Regions from separate parts of the Arthrobacter sp. LAPM80 genome, predicted to be linked through region 2. Evidence: riboswitches for the same ligand, from Rfam matches in the RefSeq annotation. Region 2 holds a riboswitch; each other region holds the start of a gene.

Region 1 (4,188 bases), on a different contig from region 2:
CCGGTCTTGTTCTTGAACTTCTGGATGACGATCTTCGGCCCGCGAAGATCCTCCAACTTCTCAGCCGTAACCTTTACATTAGCCAGGTCCTTAGCGGCTGTGGTGAGCTTGTCACCATCAACCAAGAGCAAAGCGGGCAGCTCAAGTGTGCTGCCGACTCCTCCGGGGACGCGGTTCATGGTCACGTGGTCTCCTACGGAAACCTTTTCTTGACGGCCGCCTGCGCGGACAATCGCGTACACCACTGGGGAACTCACTTCTCTCGACGTTATTACAAAGTTTTTATGCCGGCACTGATCATGTTTGACCATTGCCAACCGCATGCGCCGCAGTTCAAGATTGAACAGACGCGGTGTGCATACTATGTGCCTCAACGCCGTGGACCTCAATGGAGTTCTGCCATGGAGTGGTTGCCCTAGGTGTTGGCGTAAGCACCGAAGAACAAGAATACGCTAATTCTGTCCCCGGGGGCAAATGACACTGGTTTCGCGTCCTTCCACTGCCGCCTGACAAACATGGTTTGTCAGGAAAACTTGGAGGTCTTGAAACTGCACTTAGCAACATTAGCGCGATTGGCCGGACTTTTTGTCATTTAGGGGGGTGACGCGCTAATTATTTGCCCCACTAGGCGGTGTGGTTAATCACGCAAGTCAGAATCGCCGGCTTCCACATGGACATGCGGGGCCGCAAAAAAGTCCACTTCGTACTGCGCGGAATGGGCAAAGGCCGCCCTCATGCGTTCGCGTTGTGCAGCCGATCCCCCGCGCGCAGCCGCGTCGGCGAAGCCAATGGCGGTTTCCGTGGCACGGGCAAAATCCTCGTCCGCATAACTTTGCAGCCAGTTGCCGTACGGGTGCTCGCCGTCAAAGGAGAGGTAGTCGGCATGCAGCACCCGGCCCACCTCGGCGTAGAGCCAGTAGCAGGGCAGCACCGCGGCCACCACCTCGCCGTAGCTGCCGGTGAAGGCGATTGCCTGCAGGTGGTCGACATAATGTTTGGTTGCCGGGCCCTGTGCACGGCCGGGCAACGTGGCCGGCTCCTGCGGGTACTGGCTGAGCCAGTCGCGGTGCAGTGCCATTTCCACGTCAATGCAGTTTTGCGCCCCGCCGGCCCAGAATTTTTGCTCTGCTTCCGTCGGCGCGAGCGAGCTGGCGCGGGCAAGGACGCGTGAATAGGCGCCAAGATACTGGGCGTCCTGGTCAAGGTAGTAGGCGAAACGGCTGCGCTGCAGGGTCCCGGCTGCCAGTTCCTTGATGAAGCCAAGGGCAAAGATGGCTTCACGTTGCGGCGCACAGTCCTCCCACACCATCCGGGCGAAGCTGCCGGGCACCGGCTGGGCACTTTCCCACAGGGCGTGCAGGTGGTTGACGGGTCCCGCCCCGCTGCCCACGGCAAGCGCGTCCGAGGTTTCAAGTGCCATGCCCAGCCAGGCCTTGGCAAGGCGCACACTCTCGGACCAGCCGCCGGCCCGTTCAGCCCCGGTTTCGGCGGGCCGGAGGGTTGCATGGGCCTGGAGTGTGGCCACGGCTGCCGAGAGCGAGCAGCCGGTGCCGTGCGTATTGGGGGTGTCGATGCGGGGGGCAGTGAATTCCTGGACTGTGCCGTCGGGCCCGATGAGTGCATCGGGGCACTCTTCCCCGGGCAGGTGCCCGCCCTTGACCAGCACGAGGATCCCGTGCGCGGCCGCCAGCTCCCGGCCCTGTTCAAGCGCCTCCTGCCAATCGGCGGCCTGCGGGCGGTCAAGGAGGACCGCCAGTTCCGGGATGTTCGGGGTTGCCAGATGTACGTTGCGGAACAGCTCTAGCAGTGCGTCGCGGGCTTCCGGATCCACCAGCACGTCCCCGCTGGTGGCCACCATGACGGGATCAAGCACGACGACGGCCGGCCGGGTCCGCCTCAGCCACTCCCCCACGGTGTTCATGACCTCCGCGGTGCCCAACATGCCGATCTTGACGGCGTCGATCATGACGTCCGAGGAGACGGCATCAAGTTGCGCCGCAAGGAACGCTGCCGGCGGCACGTGGACGCCCTGCACCCCCTGGGTGTTTTGGGCGGTAAGTGCGGTGATGGCCGCCATGGCGTAACCGCCGTGGGCGGATATTGACTTGATGTCGGCCTGGATTCCGGCACCGCCGGACGGATCAGAGCCTGCAATGCTCAGGACCCGTGGATGGTTCACAGGGTGACTTGCTTGCTGAGCCTCCCCTGGCTGTGCGGAAATCTCGCTGGCAGGGGCCACAAAGGTGCTGGTTGTCATGGGACATCCCTTCGCCGGTGCTAACCGGGCAGGTTCAACGGGTATTGTCTCAGCCGGCCCTGGTGGCCTGGCACCCCGTGTCGCTCCCCAGCCTAGTGCGGTCCCCTCCCCTTTGAACAACTGACCCGCAGCAGTGGTCGAATAACACGCGAAAACGCGTCATATTCGACCACGGCTGCGGGTCAGTTGGAAGGGGTGTGACGTTTTAGAGCTCCGAGGCCGGCACTCCAACCCCAAGGATGATCGGCTCGGCCGCCTTCTTCACCACGGGTGGCGCAGCCGCGGCGCTGCTGTGCGCTGCGGATCCCTGGCCGGCAGAAACCTGTTCCATGGTCTCCACTGCGGTATCGGCCCCGCCCTGTGCACTGCGGGCGCTGCGGTTGCGGCGTCCCCTACGTGCACGTGAACGGTTGCCGCCGCCAGCTTCGGGAGCATCGGCATCGCTCTCGTGTGAGGAGTCGTGCGACGTCTCGTGGCCGGGGGCAGCGAGCTGGTCCAGGGCCTGGGCCAGTCCTGCGAGGGCCGCAGCGTGGTCGGCATTGTTCGTGCCCGGCGTGCTGCCGCCGTCGTTGTGGTGTCCGCGAGGCAGCTCAATGGCTTCCCCGCCCAGCGTCAGGGTTGCCGCATCGGACACATCGGCTGGTTCCGACGCATCCGCAAAGACTGTCTCGCTGGGCGCGGGGGCGTGGTGGTGCTCGTCGCCATCGTGCTCGTGGTGCGAGGCGGCAGCCGCAGCGGCAATGTTCGCCAGCGCGGCACGTGCCTCGTGGGCCCGCTGCGCCTTCTGGGCGTCGCTCACGTCATCCGCGACAGGCGCCGGGGCGATTTCCTGGTGCTGCTCGGTTTCGGGCTGCTGCGTGCGGTTGCGATTTCGCTTGCGTTCGCTGCGGGTCGAGCGGTTGGCCGTGCGGTCGTTGTCGCGGTTCTCCTGCTTGGGGGCATGGACCTGCGCAACTTCGACGGCGGGGCTGTGCGTGCGGCGGTGCTCGACGGGGATCTCGTGCGTGACCATGCCGCGGCCTGCACAGGTGGGGCACTGCTCGCCAAAGACCTCGAGCAGGCCGGTGCCCATGCGCTTGCGCGTCATCTGGATCAGGCCCAGGCTTGTCACCTCGGCCACCTGGTGCTTGGTCCTGTCACGGCCCAGGCACTCGACAAGACGGCGCAGCACCAGATCGCGGTTGGACTCGAGCACCATGTCGATGAAGTCGATGACGATGATGCCGCCAATGTCGCGCAGGCGCAGCTGGCGCACGACTTCCTCGGCAGCCTCAAGGTTGTTCTTGGTGACTGTCTCTTCAAGGTTGCCGCCGGAGCCGGTGAACTTGCCGGTGTTGACGTCAACCACCGTCATGGCCTCGGTCCTGTCAATGACAAGGGAGCCGCCGGAGGGAAGGAACACCTTGCGCTCAAGGGCCTTGTTGATCTGCTCGTCAATACGGTGCGCGGCAAAGATGTCCTCGGGCTGGCTCCACTTTTCGAGGCGGTCAAGCAGATCCGGGGCAACATAGGTCACGTAGGCCTCGATGGTGTCCCACGCGTCCTCGCCGGAGACGATCAGCTTGGTGAAGTCCTCGTTGAAAACGTCGCGGACAACCTTGATGGTCAGGTCGGGTTCGCCGTACAGCATCTCCGGCGCCAGCGTCTTGTGCGAGGAGGCCCGCTCGTTGATGCCTTCCCACTGGGCGCGCAGGCGGTTGATGTCATTGGTCAGCTCTTCCTCGCTGGCACCTTCTGCGGCCGTGCGCACAATGACGCCGGCGTTTTCGGGCAGGTGGTCCTTCAGGACGCGCTTGAGGCGGTTGCGTTCGACGTCGGGCAGCTTGCGGGAGATGCCGGTCATGGAGCCGCCGGGCACGAACACCAGGTAGCGCCCGGGCAGGGAGATCTGGCTCGTCAGGCGGGCGCCCTTGTGTCCAACGGGGTCCTTT
Region 2 (4,188 bases):
TGATCGAGGCCTATGCCTCAATGATCGCCCTGGCGGGTTTTGGTGACTACTCCTGGAACAGCCCCGTCTACAACGCGGCAACCACGCAGTCCGCCATCATCACCGAGCTTGCAGGCCCCGACGTGGCAGTCCGCAAATCTCTTGAGACATTCGTGGACCTGAACCAGAGTTGGAAGCCCTATCGCCCCACCTCCAAGACGGCTCCGGCGCTGACAGCGGATATTGCCTCATTCTGGACCGCCTTCGACGCGGGCAACGCGGCAGGCATGGCGCCCCTGAAGGACCGCCTGGCAATCATCAAGGCCGGCCCCACAACCCTGGCGACCATGGCCATGGGAGGCTTCTACGCAGACTCCAAGCCGTGGATTGATGCGGCCGCCCATTGGGCCACGGCCATGCAGGAGCAAATCTCCATGCTTGAAGCCATCAAGAACGGCAAGGGCGTTGCCGCCACTGACGGCGCACTGGCTGCAAATTCCGAGATGGCCCTCGCCAAGCGAGCGACCGTATCCGACGTCGGCCCGAACAACATTGGCACCAAGGCGAACGTCATCGTCCCTTCTGTGGGTGACGGCCTGTTTGAAATCTTCACGACAGCCGCAAAGCAGCGCTACAACACCTGGTTGAACCTGACCCCCGTGGCATCGGCCAACCGTTTCGCGGCCACTGCGACATCCTCCCTGCCCACGTATCAGAGTTACGCCACCTCTCGGATGGTGGACGGGGACGCCAGCAGCCTGTGGTGGTCAAGCGCCCCGCCGGTTGTCGGTTCCAGCGTGACCATCGACCTGGGCGCCGTGAAGGACGTTGGCAAGGTCGTGATCCAGCAGGCCGATTCTGATTCCAATACAGGCGACATGTTCTACCACGGACGCGTTGAGTACTCCACGGACAACGCCGCCTGGACGGCCGCAGGAACCTATGACAGCAAGCCGCGCATCGAGCAGAGCTTCGACACACCAGTCAAGGCCCGCTACATCCGCCTTGTTGCCACGGGGACCAACACGGGAGGGCAGTGGATCAAGATCCGTGAATTCCAGGCGTTCGAAGCCACGCAGAAGTTGAGCACGAACCTGCCAGGGGCCAACGGCACAGGGGCTGAGAGTGCGTTCGACGCCAGCATCGGCACGGCCTTCGAGTCGGCCGCCGTGCCGGTTGCGGGATCGCAGCTGAGCTACATCATGGATGCCCCGGCCGCCATGAAATCGGCCGTTGTGGTTGGCAATGTGGCCGGTGACCTGCAGGTGAAGGTCGACGGCGCATGGGTCACCCTGGGTGCCTTGAACCCGGCGCTGAGTTTCCAGGAAGCCGTCCTGAACCAGGCAACCGTCGAGGGTGTCCGCATCCTGTTCACCCCGGGTGCAGTCAGTGCCGCCGGCGACAAGCCTGTCGTGTACGAACTCGGACTGCGGGCCACGGGCCCGGTGGCGGGTGGCCCCTACGTTGGTGACGTAGTTGAACCGACCCCAACACCTTCACCTAGTGCTACGCCGAGCGCTACTGCGTCGGCTACCGCAACAGCAACGGAATCCTCCACTCCGACGGAGTCTGCCAGTGCCAGCAACAGTGCCACGGCCAGCGCCAGTGCGACGTCGGAGAACACCGGCACGCCGACCATGACTGCAACCAAGACCGCAAACGGTGCAGCCACCACTGCGACCACCACAGCCGCGACTGGTGATGACCTCGCCAGCACGGGCTTCAACCTTGGTGCGGCCGGCGGGATCGCCATGCTCCTCATGCTTGGCGGCCTGATCCTTGCCCGCCGCCGCTCGGTGCGCCAGCACTAGGAACCAGCACCAGGAAAGCACTGCGGGAGTCCGCCCCAACGGGCAGGCTCCCGCGGTGCTTTTTTGTGCGCCGTGCCGGGCGCCGCCCGGCCCGGCCGCCTCGACGCAAGGGGGCATTTATAAGACACATTGGCCCCCCGGCATGCAGCGGGGGTATGCTGAAGCCGCAATTCAAACACGACAGGGGAGCGTCCACCCATCCTGGGTAGCGGCGCTGAGAGTGCGGTTCGCCGCAGACCCTCGAACCTGCTCCGGTTAGTACCGGCGAAGGGAGTCGAGTTCTCTTCGGCTGCGCGGAAATACCGTTGCGGCCGCCCCTCCTGAAAAGGAGGACTCATGAACAAGTCACTGGCCGGCGAAAACGCCGCGCAAAACAAGCACAACCAGGCATCGCGCAAGAGCAGCTGGCGGGTTGTTGACATCGTTGTGGTGTCGGTCCTCGGTGCCGCCGTGGGTGTCATCTTCTGGCTATGGTCCGCCGGCTACGGCCTGATTAGCGCGTTCACCATCGCCTTCCCGCCCGTTGCCGGACTGTATGGCGGCGGCTGGCTGATTGCAGGCGTCCTGGGCGGTCTGGTAATCCGCAAGCCCGGTGCCGCACTGTATTGCGAGCTGATCGCGGCAAGTGTTGAAGGCCTGCTGGGCACGCATTTTGGCTTCACTGTGCTGCTTTCCGGCCTGGTCCAGGGCCTCGGCGCGGAGGCGGCGTTTGCCCTGTTCCGTTACCGCAAGTTCACGCTCCCCGTTTCCGTGCTCGCGGGGGCGCTTGCAGGCTTGGCCATGGGCCTGAATGACAGCTTTCTCTGGAACATCGTCTGGGCCTTTGAATGGAAGCTGGTCTACGTGGTCCTGGCCATTGTTTCTGGGGCCGTCATTGCCGGGATCCTCTCCTGGCTCGCGGTGCGCGGCCTGGCCCGGACCGGTGCACTGGCCAACCTGCCCTCCCGCGGAGCCGCCACGGAACGGGTGGTTTAGCCGTGGGTTCCAACAGGAACGACGGCGCCGGGAACCGGGGGGCTCCGGTGCGGGTCACCGCCCGGGGCTGGGGATTCCAGCATGCGGGCCGCCGGGGCCGGGCCGTCCACGGCCTTGATCTGAACATCGCGCCGGGGGAGCGGGTCCTGCTGCTCGGCCCCTCCGGCGCGGGCAAGTCAACGCTGCTGCACGCCCTGGCCGGTGTGCTGGGCGAGGACGAGGAGGCCAACGAGGTAGGTGAACTGCTCATTGACGGCCGTCCCGTGGCGGAATCCCGCGGCCGGGCCGGTCTCATGCAACAGGACCCCGACTCCCAGGTGGTCCTCTCGCGCATTGGCGACGATGTCGCGTTCGGCGCCGAAAACCTTTCCGTCCCGCGGGAGGAAATCTGGCGCCGCGTGCATGACGCCCTTGAATCCGTGGGCCTTGACCTGCCCCTGGACCACCCGAGCTCCGCACTTTCAGGTGGTCAAAAACAGCGCCTCGGCTTGGCCGGCATGCTCGCCATGCGCCCCGGACTGCTGCTGCTTGACGAACCCACCGCCAACCTCGACCCCGCCGGAGTCATGGAGGTGCGCGATGCGGTCCGCCGCAGCCTCGACGAAACCGGCGCAACCCTCGTGGTCGTCGAGCACAGGGTCTCCGTCTGGCTCGACGTCGTTGACAGGATCGTCGTCCTGGCCCCCGACAGGCTCGGCGAACCCGGCGGTGTCCTCTTCGACGGCCCGCCCGCCGCGGTCCTGGCGCAAAGCCGCGATCTTCTGGCACGCGCCGGAATTTGGGTGCCCGGATATGTCCCCCACGTCCGGCCCCGCGTCAATCCAGGCTTGCGCATCCCCATGGACGACGCCGGAACCGGCCTGTTGCTTGAAGCGTCGGCTCTTGCCGTCTCCCGCACCAAGGGACGCAGGCGGCACCCGGTGGTGCCGGCCGCAATCGTGCCTTCCATCAAGGTTATGGCGGGGGAGGCGCTGAGTGTGACAGGCCCGAACGGGTCGGGAAAATCTACGCTTGCGCTGACAGTTGCAGGCTTGCTGCCGCCGGTTGGCGGGGAGCTTGCGGCACTGCCCGGGCTGTCGCGCGGGGCCGGATCCTCGCCGTTGAAATGGCGTGGGCGGGAACTGATCAGCCGGATCGGCACTGTCTTCCAGGAGCCCGAGCACCAGTTCATTGCCGGCAGCGTCAGGGATGAGCTGATGCACGCGCCGAAGCTGCTTGGCCGCGGCGAGGAGGCGGTCGGGGAACTGTTGGTGCGCCTGCGGCTTGAGCATCTTGCCGGGGCGAATCCTTTTACGCTGTCCGGCGGTGAGAAGCGCCGGCTCTCTGTTGCGACGGTGCTTGCGGCGAGTCCGCAGGTGCTGGTGCTCGATGAGCCGACGTTTGGTCAGGACGCGAACACCTGGGCGGAACTGGCGTCGCTGCT
Region 3 (4,188 bases), on a different contig from region 2:
CCGTGACGATTTCAAGCTCGTCATTGTCCTGCACCTGCGTCGCCGCCCACTGGCTGCGCGGCACAATGTCTGCGTTGCGGGCGACGGCGACACCCAGCCGTCCGCCGTCGGCCGCCTGTCCGCTGGCCAACAGAGCCTTGCCCGTCATGGCCGATACGAGGTCGGCAACGGTGGTTCCTGAGGCGTACGGCTGGGCCGCGCCGTTGATGTTGATGGTGCTCATGAGGGCTCCTGGGTGGTTGGGCCGGCGTTGCGGACCGGCTGGCGTGCGTGCGAAAAGCGGTCGGGCCTGAAGCGTTCCCACGCCAGGTCGGTGATGTTTGTGAGCAATTGCCGCGTGATGCGGGCGGCGATCGGGGTCAGGAGCACGCCGTGCCTGAAGAAGCCGGTGGCGATGATCAGGCCGGTGACGTCCCTGCCGCCAGGTCCGGCAACCCTGCCAAGCAGGGGTGCGTTGTCGGGGGTGCCGGGGCGCGCGCGGGCCGTCGTTTCGATGAGTTCGAGCTCGGCAACGGCCGGCATCAGGACCTGGGCGTCGCGCAGAAGCTGATGCACTCCCCCGGCGCTGACGCCTGCCGATCCGTCCTCGCGGCTGCTGGCACCGATCACCACCGTGCCGTCATCGCGCGGCACGATGTACACCGGCAGTCCGCGCACCATGCCGCGGATGGTTGCGGTGGTCAGCGGGCGCAGGTGCCCGGGAACCCGCAGGCGCAGGATGTCACCGTACACGGGGCGGACGGGCAGTGTGAGGCCTTCGGGCAGGCCGTGGAGTTTCGGCGCGCCCAGGCCGTTGGCCACGATGACCTCCCGGGCGAGGACCCGCCGGCCGTCAGCCAATTGCACACCCGTCACGGCTGATCGGTTGTCCTCGGGGTCCTCGTGCAGCAGTCCCACGGCTTCCTCGGCCACAAACGGATGCCCCTCATGGGGACGGCCGGATGCGGGGGCCGCAGCCACCAGCGCCTCCTGCAATGCCACAGCCATGGCCCGCGGATCAACCTGGTGGTCGGACCCAACCAGGTAGGCGCAGGAAATGTGCGGGCCCACCATGGGCTCCAGGGCACGGGCCTCCCTGATGGAAAGTTGGGCAACCTCCAGGCCATGCAGGGTTTGAACGTCCCGCAGGTCCGACAACGCCTTTCGGTCTGCCGGATCCCCTCCGAGAATCAGGGTCGGGGAGGTGTTGAATCCCGTGTGCAAACCGGCCGGCAGGGACGCCACAAAGTCAGGCCACAGGGCCGCCGAAGCCAGGGTCAGCTCCAGGAGTTCTTCCTCCTGGTAGTGGAGTTCGCTGACGGGTGCCAGCATTCCGGCGGCCGCAAACGTTGCCCCGGCGGCCGGTGTGGGGTCGATGACTGTGACGGTGTGACCCGCCCGCCGGGCTTCCCAGGCGATGCCGAGGCCCACAATTCCGCCGCCAATAACGGCAACCTCGGTGGTCAAAATGTCAGACACAATGGATGCCACAATGCTCTCCTTCCCTACGCCGGCATGATCCGGATCAGGTTCCACGCCCACGTGGGGCGTATTTCGGTCGGCGCAGTCGGCGCCCTCTCAGCCAGCTTCACTGGCTCCCGCGGTACTGCATTAGTCTATGAGACATGAGCTCAAATTCGGCCATCCATGACGCCGCCACCAAACATTCCATTCCCTCAGTCGATACTGCCCGGCTGTATTTGTGCACCGATGCCCGTGCCCGGCAGGGTGATTTCGCCGATTTCCTGCGGGCCGCCTACGCCGGCGGCGTTGACATCATCCAGCTGCGCGACAAGTCGCTTGAGGCGGCCCGGGAACTTGAACTACTGGCCGTCTTGCGGTCTGTGGCGCAGGAATGCGGAAAGCTGTGGGCCGTGAATGACAGGGCCGACATTGCCATGCTTAGCGGCGCCCCTGTCTTCCATGTAGGTCAAAAGGACCTGCCCCTTCCGGCGGCGCGTTCCCTGGTGAAGACTGTTTCGATAGGGCTTTCCACCCATGACCGCGCACAGGTTTCGGCCGCTGCCGCCGATCCAAATGCCGATTATTTCTGCGTGGGGCCTCTGTGGGCCACCCCCACGAAGCCGGGCCGGGCCGCCGTCGGGCTTTCCCTGCTCGAGCACGCCGCGTCCCTGGATACTGCCAAGCCGTGGTTCGCCATTGGTGGGGTTGACCTGGGCAATGTGGACCAGGTGGTTGCCGCCGGTGCGTCCCGCATTGTGGTTGTCAGGGCCATCACCGACGCTGAAGATCCGACGTCGGCCGCACAGGAATTGTTGTCACGGTTGCCCTCGCTGGGCTGATTTTCGCGACGTCGGCACGATGCTCCAATCAAGCACTGTGCCCCACCCGAGGATGCAAACCATGACGCAGCGTGAAATTACCGGCCTCCTTGCTGGTGCGGCAGGTGTCGGATCGCCCCGGATCATCGGGATTCCGGGCTGGGTGGTACGGGATTAGTCTAGGCCGAGAAGCGCGAGGTGGCGGGCGCAGTCCTGAGCCATGTGCCGGCCAGACGGCTCCGGGAAACCGAATCGAGCGGTTCCGTTAACCCCTGTGAATTACGCTCCAGCAGGAGGCCTCGGCACAAGGCCGGGAGCATCCGCGGGGCAAGCCGTCCCGGAGACTGCGGGGCAAGATACTGCCAAGGCCGTGGAGCGCCTGTTGCCGGCGATTGACGCCGAATATGCGGCCCGGGTTGCCCGTGAAAGCCCCGTCCGCCGGGCCGCGCGTGAGCTTGTGCGTGCATTGCATACCGCCGGGTTGAAGCTGGGGGTTGTGACAGGGGCCAGCCTGTTGCAGGTGCTGGAACAGCACGCAGCCACCATAGTCCCGGCACTCACCACCGACCGCCTCGAACTATCGCTGCCCGATGTGGGCGCTGTGCCCGCACCCCGCTTAATCCACAGTCTCGGCCCTGAGCGCGACCTTGCGCAGGAGCGATGCAAGCTGCACCTGTTCCTTGGCACTGAGGCCCTCGAGCACCTGGCTGTCACGCTCCAGGAAGTGGGGGAATTCCCGGTTCACCAGGTCCCGTCCCTGTTCGGTCAATTGCAATAGGACAACCCTTCCATCAAGCTCCCAGGGCAGCCTTTCAACCAGGCAGCGCTGGACAAGCCGCTCGGCATTCTTTGTGGTGGATGCCCCGCTGAGCATGGTGGCGGCCGTGACGTCACTGGCCCGCAGCGGCGAATCGGCCCGGGCCAGCGTGCACAGCACGTCAAACTCGGCGCGGGTGACGGCCACGGGCGCCAGGTCCCGCTCAACGCGCTGGTTGGTCAGGGCGGCAATCCGCGTGATCCGCCCCATGACCTCAACCGTTGCGACATCAAGGTCGGGCCAGTTCCTGGCCCAGCCGTGGCGGACCCTGTCGACGAAGTCTCCCCTTGCCGGTTTTGCATCCATCATGTCAGTCTAGGCGTCCGCCGCATCAAGGAGAGAACTCTCATATCCCTTACATATATTTTACTAGTAAAATACTTGATATCATTGAAGCATGCCCCAGCTCACCCGAATCCACCACACACGCACAGCACTGACCCATCCCGCCGCCCGTGCCACTTGGCGGAACTCCTTTGCCCTACGCCCGGCCGACGCCATTTTCGCACCGGCCATCAAGGTGGGCATCGCGGCGACCCTGGTCCTGGTGGCGGGTGGTCTGTTGGGACAGGAGCAGCTTTCCGGCATCGCTGCCCTCGGCGCCTTGACGAGCGCCTTCGGCCGCTACCAGCCCTATAAGCGGCTTGGGGTGATGCTGGTGATCGTCGCCGCCGCCATGCTTGTGGCGACGGGTGTCGGCGCCCTCATGGGTGCATCGGGTGTGCCCACGGGCCTGGAAATCCTGGCACTCGCACTCATCGCAGGCCTTGCCGCACCCGTGTTTTCCGCCTTCAGGATCATGGGACCTGGCGTGGTGATCCTCGTCTTCGCAGCCTCCGCCGGCGCCGGCTACGCACACACCTTCGACGCCATTCCCCGCGTCCTCGCCGCCCTGGGACTGGGCGTCGTGGTCGGCTGGATGGTGGCCATGGCTCCGGCCCTTATTGCCCCGATGGGCCCGGCCCGCCTCGCCGTGGCCCGTGCCATTGCCGCTGTCACCGGGCTTGGCACAACTAAAGACATGGACGACGCCGGCACCCGCCAGGGCGCGGCCCTCGCCGCAGTGCGCACAGCCAGGGACTCATTGGCGTTGAGTGCGACTCACCCGCA
Region 4 (4,188 bases), on a different contig from region 2:
CGGCGGCGGCGGCCCTGCACTTGATGTCCGAGTAGTACGCCTGTGCGCTGGGCAGGTCGTAGGCGACGGCGTAGACACCCTCCGCGTACGTGGCCGCCAGCTCCCGCCCGGGTTCGGAGGCGCCGGCCTGGAACAGCACGGGGCGTCCCTGCGGCGGGCGCGGCACGTTCAGCGGGCCGTCCACGCTGAAGTGTTGACCGGCGTGCAGCAGCGGGCGAATCCTTGAGGTGTCCGCATAACGGCCGGCGCGGTCGGCCACAATGGCGTCAGCGTCCCATCCATCCCACAACCCGTACAGCACCTCGATGAACTCGGCGGCGCGTGCATAGCGCTCCCCGTGCGGCGGCAGGGAGTCCATTCCGTGGTTGCGGGCCTCGGCGTCGAACATGGACGTCACGACGTTCACGCCGGCACGGCCGCCGCTGATGTGGTCCAGAGAGGCGAGCATCCGGGCAGCGTGGAAGGGCTCGTAAAACGTCGAGGAGACGGTGGCAACCAAGCCGATCCGCTCGGTGGCCCGTGCGATGGCGGCCAACGCCGTCAAGGGTTCCAGGTGCCACAACGGTCCGGCGGAGGGATCCCCCACGGATTGCCCGTCGGCGAAGAAGATGGCGTCAAAGAGCCCCCGTTCGGCGGTTTGGGCCAGCCGCTCGTAAAGGCCGATGTCGGCCAGCCCCTCCAGCGGGGAGTCCGGCAGCCGCCACGCCGCCCCATGGTGGCCGCAGCCGTGCAGGAACGCGTTCAGGTGCAATCGGCGCCCCGGCTTCTGGGGCCCGGATGCGGAGGCGGCCATCAGTTCATCACCAGCCCGCCGTCGACCATGAGGTTCTGACCCGTCACGGAACGGGCCCACGGGGAGGCAAAGAACAGCACTGCGTCGGCGAGCTCGGCCGGCGTCGTGACCCGGCGCAACGGGGTTGCCCCAGCAATGTAGTCAAACACCGCGTCGGGGGTGGCGGCACTCGCGTCGGTGGTGCGCAGCAGCCCGCCGGAGACCATGTTCACGCCGATGTTCTCGGGGCCCAGGTCCGCCGCAAGGGTGCGGGTCAGGGACAGCAGTGCCGCCTTGGCGGCGGTGTAGTCGTGGTACGGGACGACGGGGTTGCTGAAGAGGTTGGTGCCGATGTTTACGATCCGACCACAGCCGGCGGCCCGCATGCCGGGCAGGGCAGCCTGGGCCGTGTTCAGCGCTCCCCTGACGGAACCTGAAAACTGGGCGTCAAAGTTGGCCCAGGAGATCTCACCGGCCGAGGGTCGGGCGTCTCCGTTGAAGGAAAAGTCCGCCAGCGCGTTGTTCACCACCGTGGTGACAGGCCTGCCGAAGTGGCGTTCCGCCTCCTTGAACATCGCGGCAACCTCCTCCTGGCTGGTGACGTCGGCCCGCACTGCGTACGCCTTCCCCGCACCGGCCGAAGCGGCCAGTGCCCGTGCGCCCTCCTCGCTGTTGCGGTAGTTGACCACCACGCGGGAACCGGCATCCAGGAACGCCCTGGCGATGGCGGTCCCGAGGCCGCGGCCGGCGCCGGTGACAAGGACGGTTTGTTCTGACAATTCCATGATGTTCCACCTTGAATAAGGCGAAAAGATGGCACGGGCGCGCGAGATTGGCTGCGCGGAAACCGGCATGACATCCCTTCGCTAGTACTAACTAGATCAGGTTCAACGGGTGTTCTTCTCAGCCCCGAAGGGGCACCCCGTGTCACTGCCAGCGAGTCTAGCCCAGTCCCGCCGCGTCCCCGCGCATTGTTACGGCGCTCCCCTATGTCCGGGCCAGGGCGTCAATGTCTTCCAGGAAGTCCTGGGCGACGGCGTCGCTGACGGTCGCCTTCGTCTCGGCGATGGTTTCCAAATAGTCCGCCGTGACCGGGCCGCGGCGGACGGCGCCGTCGGCACCCGGGCCGGGGCCGGCGTCGAACACGGCCTTTTCCAGCGCCCGCTGGGAGGCGCTGCGGGCGGCAAACTCGATGTCCGCGGGCGAGAAACCCGTGCTGGCCGCGACGAGCCGGGGCACGTCCACGTCCGCCAGCACGGACTCGGGGATGAAGCGGTTCCACATCGCTGTGCGGGCCTCGTCGTCAGGCAGGCCGATGGGGATGACGTAGTCGAAGCGGCCGTGGCGCAAGAACGCCGAATCGAGCGACCGGATGAAGTTCGTGGCGCACACCAGCAGCCTGCCGGGCTGGTCACGGAACGCCGGAATGATCTTCAGCAGCTCGTTCGTGACACCCTGCATGGGCGACGGCGGCTCCCCCGAACGCCGCGAAGCGATCTCCTCGACCTCGTCAATAAAGACGACAACGTGCTCCAACTCCGCAATTTCAAGGAAGGTCTGGCGCAGCGCACCGGCGAGCCCGCCGGATTCCCCCGCAAGGCGGGACGGGAACACCTCCACGAACGGCCACTCAAGTCGCGAGGCAATGGCCTTGGCAAAGGTTGTCTTGCCTGTCCCGGGAGGACCGAAAAGCACAACGGCGCGTGGCGGCACCACGCCGAATTCCTCGGCAAGTGCCGACTCGGCCAACGGCATGACGAGCCTGCGCTCGAGCAGTTCCTTTTCGGCTGCCATTCCGGCCACCCGGTCCCACAAGTCGCGCGGGAGGACCCTGCCACCCAATTCCTCCAAGGCGCCACGTTCCGCGCGCTGGACCGGGATGCGCCGTTCAAAGTACCGCAGGTTCTTTTTCACCACAAAGCCGCGGTTAGTGAAGGCCTCAACCCGCGTTTCCGTCTCCGGCATGAGCGCCGAGAGCTTGTTCAGCCCGTGCGTGGCCATACGGTTTTCCACGGCGGCCAGCAGCAGGGTACCAATGCCCTTGCCGCGGAGGACGGGCAGCGTTGCCAAAAAGACTATCCATCCTTGATCATGGGCGGCCCGTCCGACAGCCGCACCGACAACTTGGTCCCCCTGGATGGCCACCACGGCATGGTCCTTCTCGCAGGACGCCAGGACTTCGGAGAGGTCATAGACGGGATCAACACCGTTTTCGCGCAGCGACTGCCACAACTCGAGGATGCCCTCGACGTCCTGTGAATGAAAATCCCGGATGGTCCATGCCGTCATGTAACTGCCGCTCCTTTGCGTTGACGCTGACCTGCATCATGTCACTGTGTCCCACGTCACGGCAAAACGGGAAACAATTCCGGGTGCCGCAACGCTGTAACTCTATGAAAACAATCTTTGCAGCATCCGTGCACTCAGCATTAGGAGAACCAGAACCTTGAGTATTGACATTGCCACCGAAATCGAACTTAACGACGAACTCATCCTGGATCCCAAGGCTGCCGCGGCGCTGTTCCTTGAGGCTCGCACCGCCAACGCCTGGTCGGATGAGGAAATCTCGGATGAGACACTGCAGGCCGTCTACGCTTTGACGAAGATGGGCCCCACAGCCATGAACATCCAGCCCCTGCGCATCACCTGGGTCCGCTCCGGTGAAGCCCGCCAGCGGCTGGTTGAACACATGAATGAGGGCAACAAGGCAAAGACCCTGACGGCCCCCATGGTTGCCATCCTGAGCTTCACGAACGAGTGGCACGACCTACTCACCACCACTGCGCCCCACATGGCCGGAATGGTCCCCACCTTTGAGGCGAGCGTTGAGACACGCAACGCCATGGGGCACAGCAACGCGCACCTGCAGATCGGCTACTTCATCCTGGCCGCCCGTGCCGCAGGTCTGGCCGTTGGCCCCATGACGGGAATGGACGCCGCCGGCATCGACGCCGAATTCAACGCCGACACATCCCGCACGACCATCATGGTGGTCAACCTTGGCAAGCCCGCAGAAGACGCCTCCCGCGCCCGGCTCCCCCGCTTGAGCTTCGAGACGGCCACCGAAACCTTGTAACAATCAACCCCGTCCCTCCGGCCCCGCCGGAAAGGGGACACCGGCGCGCTGCCCGCGGTTTTTCACCACAGGTAGCGCGCCTTTTTGTGCCCCAGGGCCAAATGGAGCGGTGTTGGTGATCGGAGCGAGGAAGTTCTTCTGACGCTTTTTCAGGCATCGGATCAGCGAAAGCAAAAACCCTGAACCCGTCATGTCAGCTCGGCACTGCCCTGCGGCACGTAACGTGCCGAACATATCTGCCCTTTCGCGATTGCTATCGATAACATACAGTTTGTGTGATTTGTATCTCTCCGTTCAGCAAAGGACAAAAACTTGCGTTCCATGTGGAAAAAAACACTAG

Evidence for each region. Region 2 has a riboswitch for thiamine pyrophosphate ahead of AAGW05_RS08245 (ECF transporter S component). Riboswitches for the same ligand answer to the same signal wherever they lie in the genome.
Region 1: linked by a shared signal. The riboswitch ahead of thiD (bifunctional hydroxymethylpyrimidine kinase/phosphomethylpyrimidine kinase) and the one ahead of AAGW05_RS08245 (ECF transporter S component) in region 2 are both predicted to bind thiamine pyrophosphate.
Region 3: linked by a shared signal. The riboswitch ahead of thiO (glycine oxidase ThiO) and the one ahead of AAGW05_RS08245 (ECF transporter S component) in region 2 are both predicted to bind thiamine pyrophosphate.
Region 4: linked by a shared signal. The riboswitch ahead of AAGW05_RS11390 (3-oxoacyl-ACP reductase) and the one ahead of AAGW05_RS08245 (ECF transporter S component) in region 2 are both predicted to bind thiamine pyrophosphate.

Annotation. Positions count from the first base shown of each region.
Region 1 covers NZ_JBCHVD010000008.1:146,419-150,606, forward strand. The annotation lists gene rplU (50S ribosomal protein L21) at 1-245, opposite strand, end outside; gene thiD (bifunctional hydroxymethylpyrimidine kinase/phosphomethylpyrimidine kinase) at 638-2,257, opposite strand; TPP riboswitch at 2,247-2,345, opposite strand; gene AAGW05_RS10470 (Rne/Rng family ribonuclease) at 2,463-4,188, opposite strand, start outside.
Region 2 covers NZ_JBCHVD010000006.1:89,012-93,199, reverse strand. The annotation lists gene AAGW05_RS08250 (beta-N-acetylglucosaminidase domain-containing protein) at 1-1,790, shown strand, start outside; TPP riboswitch at 1,963-2,080, shown strand; gene AAGW05_RS08245 (ECF transporter S component) at 2,127-2,765, shown strand; gene AAGW05_RS08240 (ABC transporter ATP-binding protein) at 2,768-4,188, shown strand, end outside.
Region 3 covers NZ_JBCHVD010000009.1:17,723-21,910, forward strand. The annotation lists gene thiS (sulfur carrier protein ThiS) at 1-223, opposite strand, end outside; gene thiO (glycine oxidase ThiO) at 220-1,470, opposite strand; TPP riboswitch at 1,465-1,590, opposite strand; gene thiE (thiamine phosphate synthase) at 1,605-2,282, shown strand; gene AAGW05_RS10755 (MarR family winged helix-turn-helix transcriptional regulator) at 2,878-3,384, opposite strand; gene AAGW05_RS10760 (FUSC family protein) at 3,476-4,188, shown strand, end outside.
Region 4 covers NZ_JBCHVD010000009.1:143,198-147,385, forward strand. The annotation lists gene AAGW05_RS11385 (LLM class flavin-dependent oxidoreductase) at 1-793, opposite strand, end outside; gene AAGW05_RS11390 (3-oxoacyl-ACP reductase) at 793-1,557, opposite strand; TPP riboswitch at 1,614-1,707, opposite strand; gene AAGW05_RS11395 (ATP-binding protein) at 1,760-3,061, opposite strand; gene AAGW05_RS11400 (malonic semialdehyde reductase) at 3,219-3,848, shown strand; gene AAGW05_RS11405 (family 20 glycosylhydrolase) at 4,170-4,188, shown strand, end outside.